Regions from separate parts of the Xanthobacter sp. SG618 genome, predicted to be linked through region 2. Evidence: predicted binding sites of a transcription regulator. Region 2 holds the regulator's gene; each other region holds the start of a gene.
What was found. The regulator LexA, encoded in region 2, represses DNA repair genes until DNA is damaged. The targets are predictions, from matches to a motif close to TGTTCNNNNTGTGTTCNG.
Positions count from the first base shown of each region.

Region 1: a site for LexA is predicted at 2,163-2,180, ahead of recA (recombinase RecA). Genes of this name have one in related genera too.
Region 3: a site for LexA is predicted at 2,004-2,021, ahead of FHT36_RS07990 (DNA recombination protein RmuC). Genes of this name have one in related genera too.

Region 1 is NZ_JABBHL010000008.1:92,215-97,599, forward strand. It holds gene alaS (alanine--tRNA ligase) at 1-747, opposite strand, end outside; gene recA (recombinase RecA) at 1,013-2,098, opposite strand; gene FHT36_RS19800 (SDR family NAD(P)-dependent oxidoreductase) at 2,269-3,045, opposite strand; gene FHT36_RS19805 (SDR family NAD(P)-dependent oxidoreductase) at 3,237-3,986, shown strand; gene FHT36_RS19810 (branched-chain amino acid ABC transporter permease) at 4,104-4,952, shown strand; gene FHT36_RS19815 (branched-chain amino acid ABC transporter permease) at 4,949-5,385, shown strand, end outside.
Region 2 is NZ_JABBHL010000001.1:133,224-138,608, reverse strand. It holds gene trpC (indole-3-glycerol phosphate synthase TrpC) at 1-153, shown strand, start outside; gene FHT36_RS00680 (DUF2147 domain-containing protein) at 258-692, shown strand; gene moaC (cyclic pyranopterin monophosphate synthase MoaC) at 812-1,300, shown strand; gene glp (gephyrin-like molybdotransferase Glp) at 1,356-2,570, shown strand; gene lexA (transcriptional repressor LexA) at 2,727-3,437, shown strand; gene FHT36_RS24260 (ComEC/Rec2 family competence protein) at 3,571-5,385, opposite strand, start outside.
Region 3 is NZ_JABBHL010000002.1:544,404-549,788, forward strand. It holds gene mutM (bifunctional DNA-formamidopyrimidine glycosylase/DNA-(apurinic or apyrimidinic site) lyase) at 1-317, opposite strand, end outside; gene FHT36_RS07985 (DUF2200 domain-containing protein) at 441-794, opposite strand; gene FHT36_RS07990 (DNA recombination protein RmuC) at 804-1,958, opposite strand; gene def (peptide deformylase) at 2,059-2,577, shown strand; gene fmt (methionyl-tRNA formyltransferase) at 2,615-3,538, shown strand; gene FHT36_RS08005 (methionyl-tRNA formyltransferase) at 3,531-3,764, opposite strand; gene truA (tRNA pseudouridine(38-40) synthase TruA) at 3,795-4,532, shown strand; gene FHT36_RS08015 (hypothetical protein) at 4,675-5,025, shown strand; gene trxA (thioredoxin) at 5,101-5,385, opposite strand, start outside.

The sequences.
Region 1 (5,385 bases), on a different contig from region 2:
GAGGTCGGTTTCGTAATTGTCGTGGGTGCCCTGCAGCACCGCCGAGATGCGCTCGAGGCCCATGCCGGTGTCGATGGACGGCCGCGGCAGGCCGACGCGCTCGCCGCCCGGCAGCTGCTCATACTGCATGAACACGAGATTCCAGATCTCGATGAAGCGGTCGCCGTCCTGGTCCGCCGAGCCGGGCGGGCCGCCAAAGATGTGCGGGCCGTGGTCGAAGAAAATTTCCGAGCAGGGGCCGCACGGGCCGGTGTCGCCCATGGACCAGAAATTGTCCGAGGACGCGATGCGGATGATGCGGTCGTCGGAAAGCCCGGCGATCTTCTTCCACAGGCCGTAGGCTTCCTCGTCCTCGCTGTAGACGGTGACGAGCAGGCGGTCCTTCGGCAATTCGAAGGTGCGGGTCACGAGGTTCCAGGCGAGCTCGATCGCGCGGTCCTTGAAATAGTCGCCGAACGAGAAATTGCCGAGCATCTCGAAGAAGGTGTGGTGCCGCGCGGTGTAGCCCACATTGTCGAGGTCGTTGTGCTTGCCGCCGGCCCTGACGCACTTCTGCGACGTCACCGCCCGCGAATAGGGCCGCTTCTCGACGCCGGTGAAGACGTTCTTGAACTGCACCATGCCCGCATTGGTGAACATGAGCGTGGGGTCGTTATGCGGCACGAGGGGCGACGAGGCGACGGCCTCGTGGCCCTCCTTGACGAAGTAGTCGATGAAGCTCGACCGGATCTCGTTGACGCCGCTCATGTGCCGGCACTGTCCCTCGGATGCCGGGCCTTGCGGCCGCCGGCTCTGGTGATCGCTGCGCGCGCCAGCGCCTCGGGCCGAGCTTGGGGCCATCCCTCGGGCGTCGCGCGGTTCCCTCGGCCGACGCGGCCGGCGGAACCGGGTTCGTTTAACGATGGGCCCGCCACTTGTCCAGAAACGCGAGGCAGCAAAGGCAGAGCGGGCGAAGCCTTCCCGGCACCGCCCGCTCTAAAAGGCTGTCAGGACCACGTCCGGGGCTGACGCATCACGCGTCGGCTTCCGACCCCTCGGCGTCCTCCTCCGGATCGCCGGCGAGAATCTTCTCGGCGATGAGGCCGGCATTCTGGCGGATGGCCGCCTCGATGCGCGCCGCCACCTCCGTGTTCTGCTTCAGGAAGGTCTTGGCATTCTCGCGGCCCTGGCCGAGGCGCTGGCTGTCGTGGGAGAACCAAGCACCGGACTTCTCCACCACGCCGGCCTTGACGCCGAGATCGAGCAACTCGCCGGTCTTGGAGACGCCCTCGCCGTACATGATGTCGAACTCGACCTGCTTGAACGGCGGCGCCAGCTTGTTCTTCACCACCTTCACGCGGGTCTGGTTGCCCACCACCTCGTCGCGCTCCTTGATGGCGCCGATGCGGCGGATGTCGAGGCGGATCGAGGCGTAGAACTTCAGCGCGTTGCCGCCCGTGGTGGTCTCCGGCGAGCCATACATCACGCCGATCTTCATCCGGATCTGGTTGATGAAGATGACCATGGTGTTGGACTTGGAGATGGAGGCGGTGAGCTTGCGTAGCGCCTGGCTCATGAGCCGCGCCTGCAGGCCGGGCTGGTTGTCGCCCATCTCGCCATCGAGCTCGGCCCGGGGGGTCAGGGCGGCAACCGAATCCACCACCAGCACGTCGACGGCGCCGGAGCGCACCAGCGTGTCGGCGATCTCCAGCGCCTGCTCGCCGGCGTCGGGCTGGGAGATCAGCAGGTCGTCGAGGTTCACGCCCAGCTTGCGGGCATAGATCGGGTCCAGCGCATGCTCGGCGTCAATGAAGGCGCAGGTGCCGCCGCGCTTCTGGGATTCGGCGATGGTGTGAAGCGCGAGCGTGGTCTTGCCCGACGATTCGGGGCCGTAGATCTCCACGACGCGCCCCTTGGGCAGGCCGCCGATGCCCAGCGCGATATCGAGTCCCAGCGAGCCGGTGGGAATGCTCTCGATCTCCAAGGCCTTGCCGCCCTTGCCGAGCCGCATGATGGAGCCTTTGCCGAAATGCCGTTCGATCTGCGAGAGCGCGGCATCCAGCGCCTTGGTCTTGTCCATGGAAGAACCTTCGACGAGTCGGAGTGTTGCCTGAGTCATCGCCGCGCTCCGGTGCCGGTGCAAGGGGAATTAAGAACGTAGCGGTTGTACCCCTTTTGTTCTCAGTTCGCAATATGTTCTCTTTTGTCCACAGTGTGTGGATAACATTTGGTATATCGGGGCGCCTTCGAGCTGCTGCCGGGGCCCATCGAGGCCCCGGCCCGCTCCCCTCAGTAAATGCCGGTCTCCACCGCCACGCGCCGATAGCCGGCGCCGGCCGTGAAGCCGCCGTCGATCACGAAGTCCTCGCCGGTGATGAAGGCGGAGCGATCCGAGGCGAGGAACAGCACCAGTTCGGCGATCTCCTCCGGCGTGCCGCTGCGGCCCATGGGCGTCATCCCGATCATCGGCTGGAGATGCGGGCTCGCGGCGTTGAGGGCCGTCACCACAAGGCCGGGGCACACGGCGTTCACGCGGATGCCGCGCGCGGCATATTCCATGGCGGCACTGCGGGTGAGGCCGCGCAGGCCCCATTTGCTCGCCGTGTAGGCCGGATCGTAATGCCCGGAAAAGGCGCTGTTCGACGAGATGTTGACGATGCTGCCGCCGCCGGTCTCCTCTATCAGCGGCACCGAGGCCCGGATGCCGAGGAAGGCGCCGGTGAGGTTGACCTTGAGCACGCGCTCCCACGCATCCGGCTCCGTGGCCGAGACGGTGCTGCGATTGATGATGCCGGCATTGTTGATGAGGATATCGAGCCGCCCCTTCCAATCCCGCGCCGCCTCGATGGTCTGAGACCAGTCGGCCGGGTTGGTTACGTCGAGCGTGCGGAAGCGGGCTTCGATGCCCTGGTCGGCGAGTTCCGCCACGAACGCCTCGCCCTCGGGTGCGAGCACGTCGCAGACCAGCACCGCCGCGCCCTCGATGCCCAGACGCCGCGCTTCCGCCGCCCCCTGCCCCCGCGCGCCCCCGGTGACGAGGGCGACGCGCCCCTCCAGTTCCTTCATGCGTTTCTCCCCGACTTTTCTGTTCGGGCCCCGCCGGCCGTCTGCTCCTTGAGCCCTATCGCAGCCGCCGGAAAGCCCCTTGCCACAGAATTTAGAATAAACTAAAAATCGCATAATACGAGATTAATCGTCACTCAACGATCTCCGGACTCGACATGCTCGCAGAACCGGGACGCGGGGGAGGGAAAACAATGATGCAAGGAAAGGTCGCCCTCATCACGGGGGCAGGCATCGGGATTGGCCGTTGCGCGGCGGAGCTGTTCGCCCGCCATGGCGGGCGCATCGTCGTCGCCGAGATCAACGAAGAGGCCGGGCGGGAAACGGCGGCGCGCATTCATGCCGCCGGCGGTGATGCGCTGTTCGTGCGGACCGACGTGACCGATGCGGCGAGCGTCGAGGCGGCGGTGGCGACCGGCGTCGCGCACTATGGCCGTCTTGACGTCATCTACAACAACGCCGGGGGCTCGACGACCCGCGACAGCGATCTCACCCGCGCGCCGGACGACGAGTTCTGGCGGGCGATGACGCTCGATCTGCACGGCACCTGGCTGGTCAGCCGCTTCGGCATTCCCGAGCTCGTCAAGGCCGGCGGCGGCGCGGTGGTGAATGCGGCGTCCGTGGTGGCCCTCATGGGCTGGCCGGGCAAGGATGCCTACACCGCCGCCAAGGGTGCGGTGGCGGCGCTCACCCGCTCCATGGCGGTGGAATATGCGCCCCACAACATCCGCGTGAACGCGGTGGCGCCGGGCGTCACCCGCACGCCAAGGGTGGTGGCGCAGCTGGAACAGCTGGAGACCACGCAGCGGCTCACCGCCGCCCACCTGCTGGGCATGGTGGAGCCGGAGCATGTGGCACAGGCGGCGCTCTTTCTCGCGTCCGAGGCGTCCGGCCGAACCACCGGGCATGTGCTGCCCGTGGACAGCGGCCTCTCCATCTCCTGATCCATCCCAACATCCTCGTCGCGCACGCAGACGGCCGAGCGCCGTCCTGCGGCGCGCGGGTGTGATCCCCACCGCAGGGATCAGGACCTCAGCCACCCGCCCTACAGGAGGGGTCTGTTGATCATCCATATCCTCAACGGCTTCGTTTACGGGGGCCTGCTCTATCTGGTCGCCATCGGGCTGGTGCTCATCTTCGGGCTCCGGCAGGTGGTGAACTTCGCCCACGGCAGCCTCTTCATGCTGGGCGCCTATGTGGGCTATGCGGCCACCGCGATTGCCGGCTTCTGGGCGGGCGTGGTGGTGGCAACGCTGGTGCTCGCCATCCTCGGCCTGCTCCTTGACCGCGCGGTGTTCCGCCCGCTGCAGGACCAGGACCCCATCGTCACCCTGCTCGTCACCTTCGGTCTCCTTCTGGTGATCGAGGATCTCGTGCGCACGGTCTGGGGCAAGGACACGCTCACCATCGCCATGCCGGACCTGCTCAGCGGCACGCTGCGCATCGCGGGCGAGGACTTTCCGGTCTACCGCCTGTTCGTCATCCTGGTCGCGGCGGGCATGGGCGCGGGGCTCACCTTGTGGCTGAAGCGCAGCCGCATCGGCCTTTACGTGCGGGCCTTCGCCTCCGATCCCCTCACCACCGGCACGCAGGGTGTGGACACCGAGCGCGTGAGCGCCGCCGTGGTCGCGCTGGGCGCGGGATTTGCGGGGCTCGCGGGCATCATCGCAGGGCCGCTCCTCGCCCTCTCGCCGGCCATGGGCGGGGCGATCCTCATCGAGAGCTTCATCGTGGTGGTGGTGGGCGGATTCGGCAGCTTCTCCGGCGCGTTCGTGGCGGCCCTCGTGATCGGCCAGCTCCAGAACCTCGGCATCGTCTTCATCCCCTCCTTCTCCACCATGATCCCCTTCCTGCTCATGATGCTCATTCTGCTGTGGCGCCCCCTCGGCCTCACCGGGAGGGCGGCATGACGAGCCCTGCCACGCTCACGGCCACCGCCCCGACGCGGCCGGCGCGCGCGCCGGGCAGTGTCCTCGCCCTCATCGTGCTGGGGGCCGGATGCCTGCTGCCCTTCGCCGGCGCCTCGCCGCTTCTCCTGTCGCTGCTGGTGCAAGCCATCATCGGCGCCATGCTGGCGACCGGAGTAGGCTTCCTGGTGCGGCAGAACGGCATGGTCAGCTTCGGCCACGCCTTGTTCTTCGGCCTCGGCGGCTATGTGCTCGGCGTGCCCCTGGCGCATGGGTTGCTGCCGCCGGAAATGGCGGTGCTGCTGGCGCTGCTGGTGCCGGCGCTGCTGGCCTTCCTGCTCGGCCTCGTCATCACGCGCATTCCCGGCGTGGCCTTCTCCATGCTTAGCCTCGCCTGCGCGCAGACCTTCTACGAGGTGGTGCTGAAGGTGCGCAC
Region 2 (5,385 bases):
AAGGACCGCATCGTCATCGGCGAGAGCGGCATCTTCACCCCGCAGGACGTGGCCCGGCTGGCCCAGGTGGGCATCGGCACCATCCTCGTGGGCGAGAGCCTGATGCGGCAGGAAGATGTCGCTTCCGCCACGTGCCAGCTCCTCGCCACATAGACTTGCCGTATACGTGAAGTTACGCCTTAATACGTGAGGCGGCCCGACAAGAGGCCGCAGCACCGGCTGCTGCATCGCCGGTGCCTCACGGGAGGAAAAGCTTCATGAGAACCACGCTCACCGCTGCGCTTGCCGCCGCCGGCCTTCTTGCCACCTCGACCCTGGTGACCCCCGCTTTCGCCGCCGACCCGACCGGCCTGTGGCTGACCCCCACCCGCAGCGGGCAGGTGGAAATCTCCAAGTGCGGCAATGGCCTGTGCGGCCGCCTCGTCTCCTCGGAAGGGCTGAAGGCCGATCCGGCGCTGAAGGACGTGAACAATTCCAACGCCGGCCTGCGTAGCCGGGCGCTGAAGGGTCTCACCATCCTCACCGGCTTCTCCGGCGGGCCGCAGGAATGGACCGGCGGCAGCATCTACAATGCCGAGGACGGCAAGACCTATTCCGGCACCATCACCATGGACGGTGACAACACGCTGAAGCTGCGCGGCTGCGTGGTGGTTCCGCTCTGCAAGACGCAGGTGTGGACCCGCCTGCGCTGAGCGCCATCGACGCCGGCAACACAGCCTTTCCGACGCCATGTCTCTGCCGCGGTGGACAGGCGCCGCCGCGGACGCCATCTTCCTGACCGCACATCGATTCCGGGAAGACCGCGACGGCCATGGCCAGCCTCACCCATCTCGACGAACAGGGCGCCGCCCGCATGGTGGACGTATCCGACAAGGACGCGACCACCCGCGAGGCGCTGGCCGAGGGCCGGGTGGCGATGGCGCAGGCGACGCTGGATCTCATCCTCTCCGGCAACGCCAAGAAGGGCGACGTGCTGGGGGTGGCGCGCATCGCCGGCATCATGGCCGCCAAGCGTACCCATGAGCTGATCCCCCTCTGCCATCCGCTGATGCTGACCAAGGTGGAGGTGGAGGTTTCCCCAGACCCCGCTCTGCCCGGCCTTCATGTCACCGCCCGCGCCAAGGTGACGGGCCAGACCGGCGTCGAGATGGAGGCGCTCACCGCCGTCTCCGTCGCCTGCCTCACCATCTACGACATGGCCAAGGCCGCGGACCGCGGCATGCGGATCGAGGGCATCCGGCTCCTGGAGAAATCCGGCGGCCGCAGCGGCCATTTCCGCGCCGACGCCGGCGCGGCCTGAGCCGGCCCGCCACCATGACCAGACCTGCGATCATGCAGAGTGAGGGAGCCGCGCCATGGCGCTCATGACCGTCGAAGAGGCCACCTCGCTCATCACCTCCGGCGTCACCGCGCTCGGTGTGGAGGAGGTGCCGGTGCAGGCGGCGGCCGGCCGCGTGCTGGCGCGCGATCTGGCGGCCCGCCGCACCCAGCCGCCCGCCGACATGTCGGCCATGGATGGCTACGCCGTGCGCGGCGCCGACATTGCCGAGACGCCGGCCCGCCTCGCCGTCATCGGCGAATCCGCCGCCGGCCGGCCCTATCCGGGCACGGTGGGCGCCGGGCAGGCCGTGCGCATCTTCACCGGCGCCGTTGTGCCTGAGGGCGCCGACACGGTGGTGATTCAGGAAAACGTCTCCCGCGAGGGCGACACCATCACCACCACGGCCCCGACCGCCGCGCTCCGCAACGTGCGCAAGCGCGGCTGCGATTTTTCCGAAAGCACGCCCGGCCTCCTGGCCGGCCGGCGCCTGACCGGCCGCGACATCATGCTGGCCGCCGCCATGGACCATGCGACGGTACCGGTCGCGCGCCGCCCGCGCGTCGCCCTGCTGCAGACCGGCGACGAGCTGGTGCTGCCGGGCCAGGGCACCGGCAATGACAGCGAGATCGTCGTCTCCAACGCCTTCGGCCTCGCGGAACTCGCCCGCCGCGCCGGTGCCGATGTGACCGACCTCGGCCTCATCAAGGACGACCTCGCCGCCATCCGCGCCGTGGTGGCGCGGGCGCTCTCCGGCGAGTTCGACCTCGTCGTCTCCTCCGGTGGCGCCTCCGTGGGCGATCATGACCTGATGGCCCCGGCGCTGAAGGCGGAGGGGGTCGATCTCTCGGTCCACAAGATCGCGCTCAGGCCCGGCAAGCCGCTGATGTTCGGCCATCGCGGCGATGTGCGGGTGCTGGGGCTGCCGGGCAATCCTGTCTCCTCCCACGTCTGCGGGATGATCTACCTCGTCCCCCTGATCCGCGCGCTTCAGGGTGATTCCCGCCCCGGCCCCGTGCCCGTGCCGGCGCGCCTCGCGGCGGATCTGCCGCCCAATGACGTGCGGCGGGACTTCATGCGCGCCACACTCGAACGCCGGCCGGATGGCTCGATCCACGCCATCCCCTGCGCCTCGCAGGACAGCGCCATGCTGAGCATTCTCTCCGCCGCCGATTGCCTGCTGGTGCGGCCTCCCTTCGCCCCGGCGGGCCGCGTCGGAGACCCCTGCGAGATTATTCCCTTCGAGGATTGAGCGCTTAACGGAGCCTTCACCACTTGCGGAACACAAAAGGAACAGATAAAGACTGTTCATGATTTGTTTCGCGGCGCACCGGGCTGGATGCGCCTTGAATCGGGACCGGCAGAGCGCCTGTTCCGTGGCGGTGCGTGCAAGGAACGGGGCCAGGGAATGCTCACTCGGAAGCAATATGACCTTCTGCGCTTCATCCATGAGCGGCTCAAGGAAACCGGCGTTCCCCCGTCCTTCGACGAGATGAAAGAGGCGCTGGACCTGCGCTCCAAGTCCGGCATCCACCGTCTCATCACCGCTCTGGAAGAGCGCGGCTTCATCCGCCGCCTGCCCAATCGCGCCCGTGCGCTGGAAGTGGTTCGCCTGCCCGACAGCGTGGCACCCGGCCTCGCCTCCGCCCGGTCCGCAGGGCGCGGCTTCTCGCCCTCGGTCATCGAGGGCAGCCTCGGCAAGGTCCGCCCCGTGGCGGAGGACGACGAGGCGGGCCAGGTGGTCTCGGTGCCGGTCATGGGCCGCATCGCCGCCGGCACGCCCATCTCCGCCATCCAGAGCCGCAGCCACACGCTGAACATCCCGCCCGAGATGCTGGGCTCCGGCGAGCACTTCGCCCTTGAAGTGCGCGGCGACAGCATGATCGAGGCCGGCATCCTCGACGGCGATACGGTGCTGATCCGCAAATGCGATTCCGCAGACACCGGCGACATCATCGTGGCGCTGGTGGATGACGAGGAAGCGACCCTCAAGCGCCTGCGCAAGAAGGGCGCCTCCATAGCGCTCGAGGCCGCCAACCCGGCCTATGAAACCCGCATTTTCGGTCCTGACCGCGTGCGCATCCAGGGCCGCCTCATCGGCCTCATGCGCCGGTACTGATCCTTAGATTTCTCCTGCGGGAGATCCGGAACGGGGTGAGGGGCGCGGTGGTCCACGCTCAACGGGCGCCTGCGCTTTTTTGAAGGCGTTGCCCCTCACCCCGACGTTTGCCGGCGCCGCCGGTTTGGGATGGTCACGGGGCCGTGGCATCGGTCTGCGGGTCGCCCGCATCGACCACGCCCCGCTCCGGCGCGAGGTCCGGCGGCAGCGGTGCCATCCATGGCCGGGAGACCGAGGGGCTGCGGCTTCGCTCGGCCACGAGGGCTCCATCGCGCAGGGTGAAGGCGAGCGTCCCCGTCCGCGCGAGTTTTTCCGGCGTCAGCACCTCGGCGGGGCAGGCACGGGGCGGGGCATCGCGGGTGACGACCATGCGGGCGTTGAGGCAATCCGCCTCCAATCCCTCCGCGCGCCGGGACACGGCGATGGTGCCGCCGCCGGGCAGCGGCGCCGTGCAGCCGAGCGGGTCGCAGGTGAAGGCGGCGGCGAGGTCCTTCGCCCCGGCCGTGCGGCGGTCGCCCTCCCGCGTCAGCCATTGCTCCACCACCAGCTTCTGGCCGGAGGCGCCGAGCACGGAGAGCCGGCCGTCCGGCATGCGCACCGCCACAGTCTGCGCATCGGGTGCGATGAGGAGGTCCGGTTTCAGCGGCGCTCCGGCCACCAATGCGGCGAGGCCGAGGGGCACCAGCGCCACCAGGGTGAGCACGCCGCGCAGCAGGCAGAGGGCGAGTAGCGCGAGGGAGAGCCACAGCAACGTTCCGGCGCCGATGAAGGCGGCGCGGATGTCGGCGCCCGGCAGCGTGCCCACCCAGTCGGACACCGCCGTCATGATCTCGATGCCCCGCCCCATCACCGGCCAGGCGAGATGATCCCAGCCGAACGGCATCAGCAGCACGCCCGCGAGCCCCGCCGGCATCACCAGGAAGGAGACCGCCGGCATGGCGGCGAGGTTGGCGAGCAGCCCGTAGGGTGCCACCCGCTGGAAATGGAAGATGCCGTAAGGCGCCGTCGCGAGGCCCGCCACCAGCGAGGTGAGCGCCGTGCCCGCCACCAGCACTGCCACCCATGAGACCACCGCCCCGGCGATTCCATCCGGCCGCGGGATCGCCCGCAGGGGTTGGAGCCGCTCATAGGCGGCGACGAGGGCGAGGGTGGCGGCGAACGACATCTGCGTGCCCGGATCCAGCGCCGCCTCCGGCGTCAGCGACAGCACCACCACGGCCGCCACGCCCACCGACCGTAGCGACAAGGACGGCCGCCCCACCAGCACGCCGGCCAGCACCAGCCCCGTCATCACGAAGGAGCGCTGGGCGGGCACGTCATTGCCCGACAGCACCAGATAGAAGGCGCTGCCGGCGAGAGCGATGAGCGCCGCGCTGGACTTGATCGGCCACGACAAAGCAAGCCCCGGCACCAGTGCCAGCAGCCCGCGCGCCAGCGCGAACAGGGTGCCGGCCACCAGCGCCATGTGCAGGCCGGAGATGGAGAGGATGTGCGAGAGGCCGGAGACGCGCATGCTCTCCTCCACCGCATGGGGAATGCCCGAGCGGTCGCCCGCCACCAGCGCCACCGCCACCTCCGCCGGCACGCCGGAGAGCGAGGCGCGGATGCGGTCGGAGAGGCTCTGGCGCACCCCGTCCAGCGCCATGGCGAGGCGCACGGATAGAGGCGGGTCGCGCGGCGCCGCCGCCTTGGGCCGGCCGAGCCCGTAGCCGATGGTGCCGATGCCCTGGAACCAGGGCGCGCGGCCGAAATCATGAGCGCCCGGCATGGCGGGGCCGGAGGGCGGCAGCAATTGTGCCAGCTGGGTCACATGGCTGCCGACCGGCGGCGCCCATCCCTTGCGGAGCGAGAGCCGCACCAGCGCCGGCGCGTTGGCCAGCCCGCGCACGGCATCGCCATCCAGCCGCAGCAGGATGCGGTCGCCGGTGGTCCGCCGCTCCACGCGCTC
Region 3 (5,385 bases), on a different contig from region 2:
ACATGATCGTGGGGGCCGGCCGCGGCGCGCGGATAATGGAAGGCGCCGGGCCGGCGGGTTTCCGTCCCCTCGACCCGGATGGAGCCGGACATGCCGAGGTGCAGGATCATCACCTCGCCGCCGTCCAGATCGGCGAGCAGATATTTGGCGCGGCGGCCGATGGCCTCCACGCGGCGGCCGGCGAGGCGTTCGGCGAAATTCTCAGGCAGCGGCCAGCGCAGGTCCGGGCGGCGCGCCTCGGCGCTTTCGATCACGGCGCCCTGCAAGACGGGCATCAGGCCGCGGCGGACGGTTTCCACCTCGGGCAGTTCGGGCATTTCGTCCTTAAGGGTCACGGGCGCGCCACAACCGGCGCGTGATTCATTTCGGCCTCCAGCATCCCGCCTTGGGCGTCGCGGCGCAAGATGCCGCAGCCCCGACAGGAGCCACATCAACAGGGCTCAGCCCTTGCGCAGGATCTTCTCCAGCGGGCGCCCCCGCGCCAGCTCGTCGATCAACCTATCGAGATACCTTATCTCGCGCATGGTCGGCTCGGCGACCTGCTCCACCCGCACGCCGCAGACCATCCCGGTGATGAGCGCGCGGGCCGGGTTTGGCGCGGGCGCCTCGGCGAAGAAGGTCTCGAAATCGGTCTTTCCGGCGAGAAAGGCGATGAGCTCCGCATCGGAATATCCGGTCAGCCAGCGGATGACCGTGTCCACCTCCGCCCGGCTGCGCCCCTTGCGCTCGGCCTTGGCGACATAGAGGGGATAAACGCTGGCGAAGCTGGTGGTGTAGATGCGGTGCTTCGGCATGAAGCCCTCTCACTCGGGCGGAGCGGAGGGCGCCGGGCCGGGCGTGTCGAAATCCAGCTGCTCCAGCCGCAGTCCGCGCCGGGCGATCTTGTCGGCGGAGATGATGACACGCTGCACGTCGTCGCCCACCTGGGAAAAGTGCTTGGCGAGGTCGCCCACCCGCTCGCGCAGGCGGCTCACGTCGTCCACCAGTGCGGCCACCTCCGCGCGCACGCGGTCGGCCTCCTCGCGCATGCGGGCATCCTTGGCGATGGCCTGCACCACCTGCACGGCCAGCATCAGCAAGGAGGGCGAAACCAGCACCACCCGCAACCGGTAGGCCTCCTGCACCACACCGTCGAAATGCTCGCTGATCTCGGCATAGACGGATTCGGACGGCACGAAGATGAGCGCCACGTCCTGCGTCTCGCCGGGGATGAAATAGCGCTCGGCCACGTCATAGACGTGCTTCAGCAGATCGTTACGCAGGCGCTGGCCCGCAGCCTTGCGGTGCTCGGCGGATGGCGCCTCGCGGAAGGCGGTGACGGCTTCCAGCGGGAATTTGGAATCGACGAGGAGCGGGCGTGGATCCCCCGGCAGGAAGATGGCGCAGTCCGGCCGCTTGCCGTTGGAGAGGGTGTACTGGAAGGCGAAGCTGCCGCGCGGCAGGCCGTCGGCGACGATGGCCTCCATCCGCGCCTGCCCGAAGGCCCCGCGCGCCTGCTTGTTGGCCAGCGTCTCGCGCAGCGAAACCACCTGCGCGGAAAGATCGCCGAGCGTGCGCTCGGCCGTCTCCACCATCACGAGGCGCTCGGCGATGCGGGTCAGGCTCTCATGGGTGGCGCGGGCGGCGGTGGAGAGAGTCTCCCCCAGCCGGTGGGAGGTCTGGTCGAGGCGGTCTGAGACGGCGCGGGCGAGCTCGCTCTGCCTTTGGGCGAGGATCTCCGTCATGCTCTGCACGCGGCCGGCGGTCTCGGACTGGACGCGGACCAATTCGCGCAGGCGGCGGTCCATCTCGTCGCGCCGGAGCGCCTCCTCGGCGACCACGGCGGCGCGCGCCCGCGACTGGCGCACGAGGCTCACCAGCACCAGAAACAGCAGCAGCGCCAGCACCGCCGCGGCGACCGCGGCGGCCTCGGCCACGGTGAAGGGCCGTCCGCCGAAGGTGAACAGCACAACCGGCATGCCTTGCTCTTGCGTGAACCTTCTCTTCTTACGTGATTCTCTTCCTTGAACAAACGGCGAACATGTTGACCTATGCGGCAGCTTCGCTTATCTCGCTCGAATGACGATCCGGCCCATCCTCATCATCCCCGAGCCCAAGCTGAGCACGCTTTCCACCCCGGTCGAGACCATCGACAGCGAGGTGCGCAAGCTGGTGGAGGACATGTTCGAGACCATGTACGACGCCCCCGGCATCGGGCTGGCGGCCATACAGGTGGGTGTGCAGCGCCGCGTCATCACCATCGATGTCGCGCGCGACGGCGAGAACAAGAAGCCCATCGCCCTCATCAATCCCGAGATCATCGCCGCCTCGGAGGAGACCTCCGTCTACAGCGAGGGCTGCCTCTCCATCCCCGAATATTACGAGGAGGTGGAGCGCCCGGCGAAGGTGGCGGTGCGCTTCCTGGACATCGAGGGCAAGACGCGTGAGGTGGAGGCCGAGGGCCTGTTCGCCACCTGCGTGCAGCACGAGATCGACCACCTCAACGGCGTGCTCTTCATCGATCACATCTCCAAGCTGAAGCGCGACCGCGTCATCAAGAAGTTCACCAAGCAGGCGAAGCACAAGGCCGAGGCCTGATCCCGCCGCGGCGGGAGATCACGGGGCACGAGGGTTCATGCGCATCGTCTTCATGGGCACGCCGGATTTCGCCGTCCCCACCCTCTCGGAGATCGTCGGGCGCGGCCATGAGGTCGTCGCGGTCTACACCCGCGCGCCTGCCCCGGCCGGCCGGCGCGGGCTCGACCTCACCCCCTCCCCCGTCCATGCGGTGGCCGAGCGCTTCGGCCTGCCGGTGTTCACGCCCAAGAGCCTGAAGGGCGAGGAGGCAGCGGAGGCCTTCCGCGCCCACGAGGCGGACGTGGCGGTGGTGGTGGCCTATGGGCTCATCCTGCCGCAGGCCATCCTCGATGCGCCGCGCCTCGGCTGCCTGAACCTGCACGGCTCCCTGCTGCCGCGCTGGCGCGGGGCCGCGCCCATCCAGCGCGCCATCATGGCCGGCGACCGGGAGACGGGCGTCGCGGTGATGCAGATGGAGGCCGGGCTGGACACCGGCCCCGTGGGCCTCGTGGAGCGCATCCCCATCGGGGCGGACATGACCGCCGGGGATTTGCACGACCGGATGATGGTGATCGGCGCAGACCTCATGGGCCGGGCGCTGGCCGCGCTGGAGCGCGGCGGCCTCGCCTTCACGCCCCAGCCGGCGACCGGCGTGGAATATGCCGCCAAGATCGAGAAGGCCGAAACCCGCATCGACTGGTCGAAGCCCGCCCAGGAGGTGCACGACCACATCCGCGGCCTCTCCCCCTTCCCCGGCGCCTGGTTCCCCCTCGGAGCGGAGGAGGCGCGGGTGAAGGTGCTGCGCTCGACGCTGGCAGAGGGGTCCGCAGCGCCCGGCACCGCACTGGATGACCGCCTCACCATCGCCTGCGGCGCGGGGGCGGTGCGGCTCGTGGAACTGCAGAAGGCGGGCAAGCAGCCCATGGGGGCGGAAACCTTCCTAAGGGGAAACAAGCTCGCACCTGGGTCGCAGCTCACTTGAAGCCGAATTCGGCCTTCAGAATTTCATAGAGCTGTCCAGCGCTCCGGCGATCCAGTTGCACCGATTGGCTTATCTTGTGCGGGTTGGCTCTCGTGCCACGGCCATAGGTGTCGATTTGAAGTACCCGCCCACCCTCGGCTTCGAAGGAGCAAACGTGTGCCTCAATGGCCTCATGAACTTTGAACCGCTCTTTGTCCTGCCTGACAAAATTCTCAATAAGTGCCACGAGCGTTCTCTCCGTTGGAATTAGCCGGAAGTGCCTAGATATAAGCTCACCATCGAATATGACGGCACCCCCTTCGCCGGCTGGCAGATGCAGGCGGACCTGCCCACCGTGCAGGGTGTGCTGGCCGAGGCTTTTCAGCGCTTCTGCGGGGAAAAGGTGACGGTGGCGGGCGCCGGGCGCACCGATGCCGGCGTCCATGCCACCGGGCAGGTGGCCCATGTGGACCTTGCCAAGGAGTGGCGCACGGACACGGTCCGCGACGCCATGACGGCCCAGCTTCGGCCCCACCCGGTGGCCGTGCTCTCAGCCGAGCGGGTGCCGGACAGCTTCGACGCCCGCTTCTCCGCGACCAAGCGGCACTATCTCTACCGCATCGTCAACCGCCGCCCCGATCTCGCGCTGGACCGCGACCGGGCGTGGCGCATTCCCCAGAAGCTCGATGCGGAGGCCATGCACGCGGCGGCGCAGCGGCTGCTGGGCAAGCACGATTTCTCCACCTTCCGCGCCGCCGAGTGCCAAGCCGCCTCGCCGGTGAAGACGCTGGACCAGCTGGACGTATCCCGCCACGGCAACGAAATCCGGGTCGTCACCTCGGCCCGGTCGTTCCTGCATCATCAGGTGCGCTCCATGGTGGGCTCGCTGATGCGGGTGGGGGAAGGCCGCTGGAGTGCGGACGATCTCGCCACCGCCCTCGCCGCCGCCGACCGCACCCGCTGCGGCCCGATGGCCCCCGCGGCGGGGCTCTATCTCGCCGCCGTCAGCTATTGAGGCTGCACGATTCCGCCCGCTTGAGCCTCGCACTGGGCAACATCCTGTAAACGTTCATCGCGTCGCAGGTTGGAACGGTCCGGCCCTCTAGAGCATTTCCACTGGGAAGACACCTCAGGGGCGATAGAGGACAACGGGTCCGATGTTCAGTTTCCGTATGCCGCGCTGGCAGCCTTCGCGCCGCCGCGTTCCCCTCTCCCTCGCCCATCTGGTCGCCCGCGCCGTACCGGGTGCGCCGTGCGGATGGATTTTCTTCGACGGCAGCGAAACCCGGATCGATACCCAGGAAGGAGAGGCCGTCATCATCCCCGGCGGCGCCTTCTTCCCGCGCGAGGCCCATCGCTTCGCCAACGAAAGCGAGGCGCAGGCGGAGGCCGCCCGGCTCAACGATGCCAGCCTCTGCCTCGACCGCCCGTGGCGGGTGCGCCCTGCATCCGCCTTCGCGGTGGAGCGCGTCGCCGCCTCCGGCAAGATGCTGGAACGCCACGGCTGAAGCTTGTGTCACCGGACCAAACGCAAAAAAGCCCCCGGTGACGGGGGCTTTTTCGCATTCGGAGGCTGGAAAAGCTCAGATCGAGCCGTTGATCCACTGCACCAGCTTCGCCTTGGGGGCGGCGCCCACCTGACGGGAGGCGATCTTGCCGTCCTTGAAGAGGAGCAGGGTGGGGATGGACATGATGCCGTACTTGGATGCCGTCTGCGGATTCTCGTCCACGTTCAGCTTCACGATGCGGACCTTCTCGCCCAGCTCGCCGGACACTTCCTCCAGGATGGGGGCAACCATGCGGCAGGGGCCGCACCACTCCGCCCAGAAATCGACGATGACCGGCGCGCTGGACTTCAGCACGTCCTG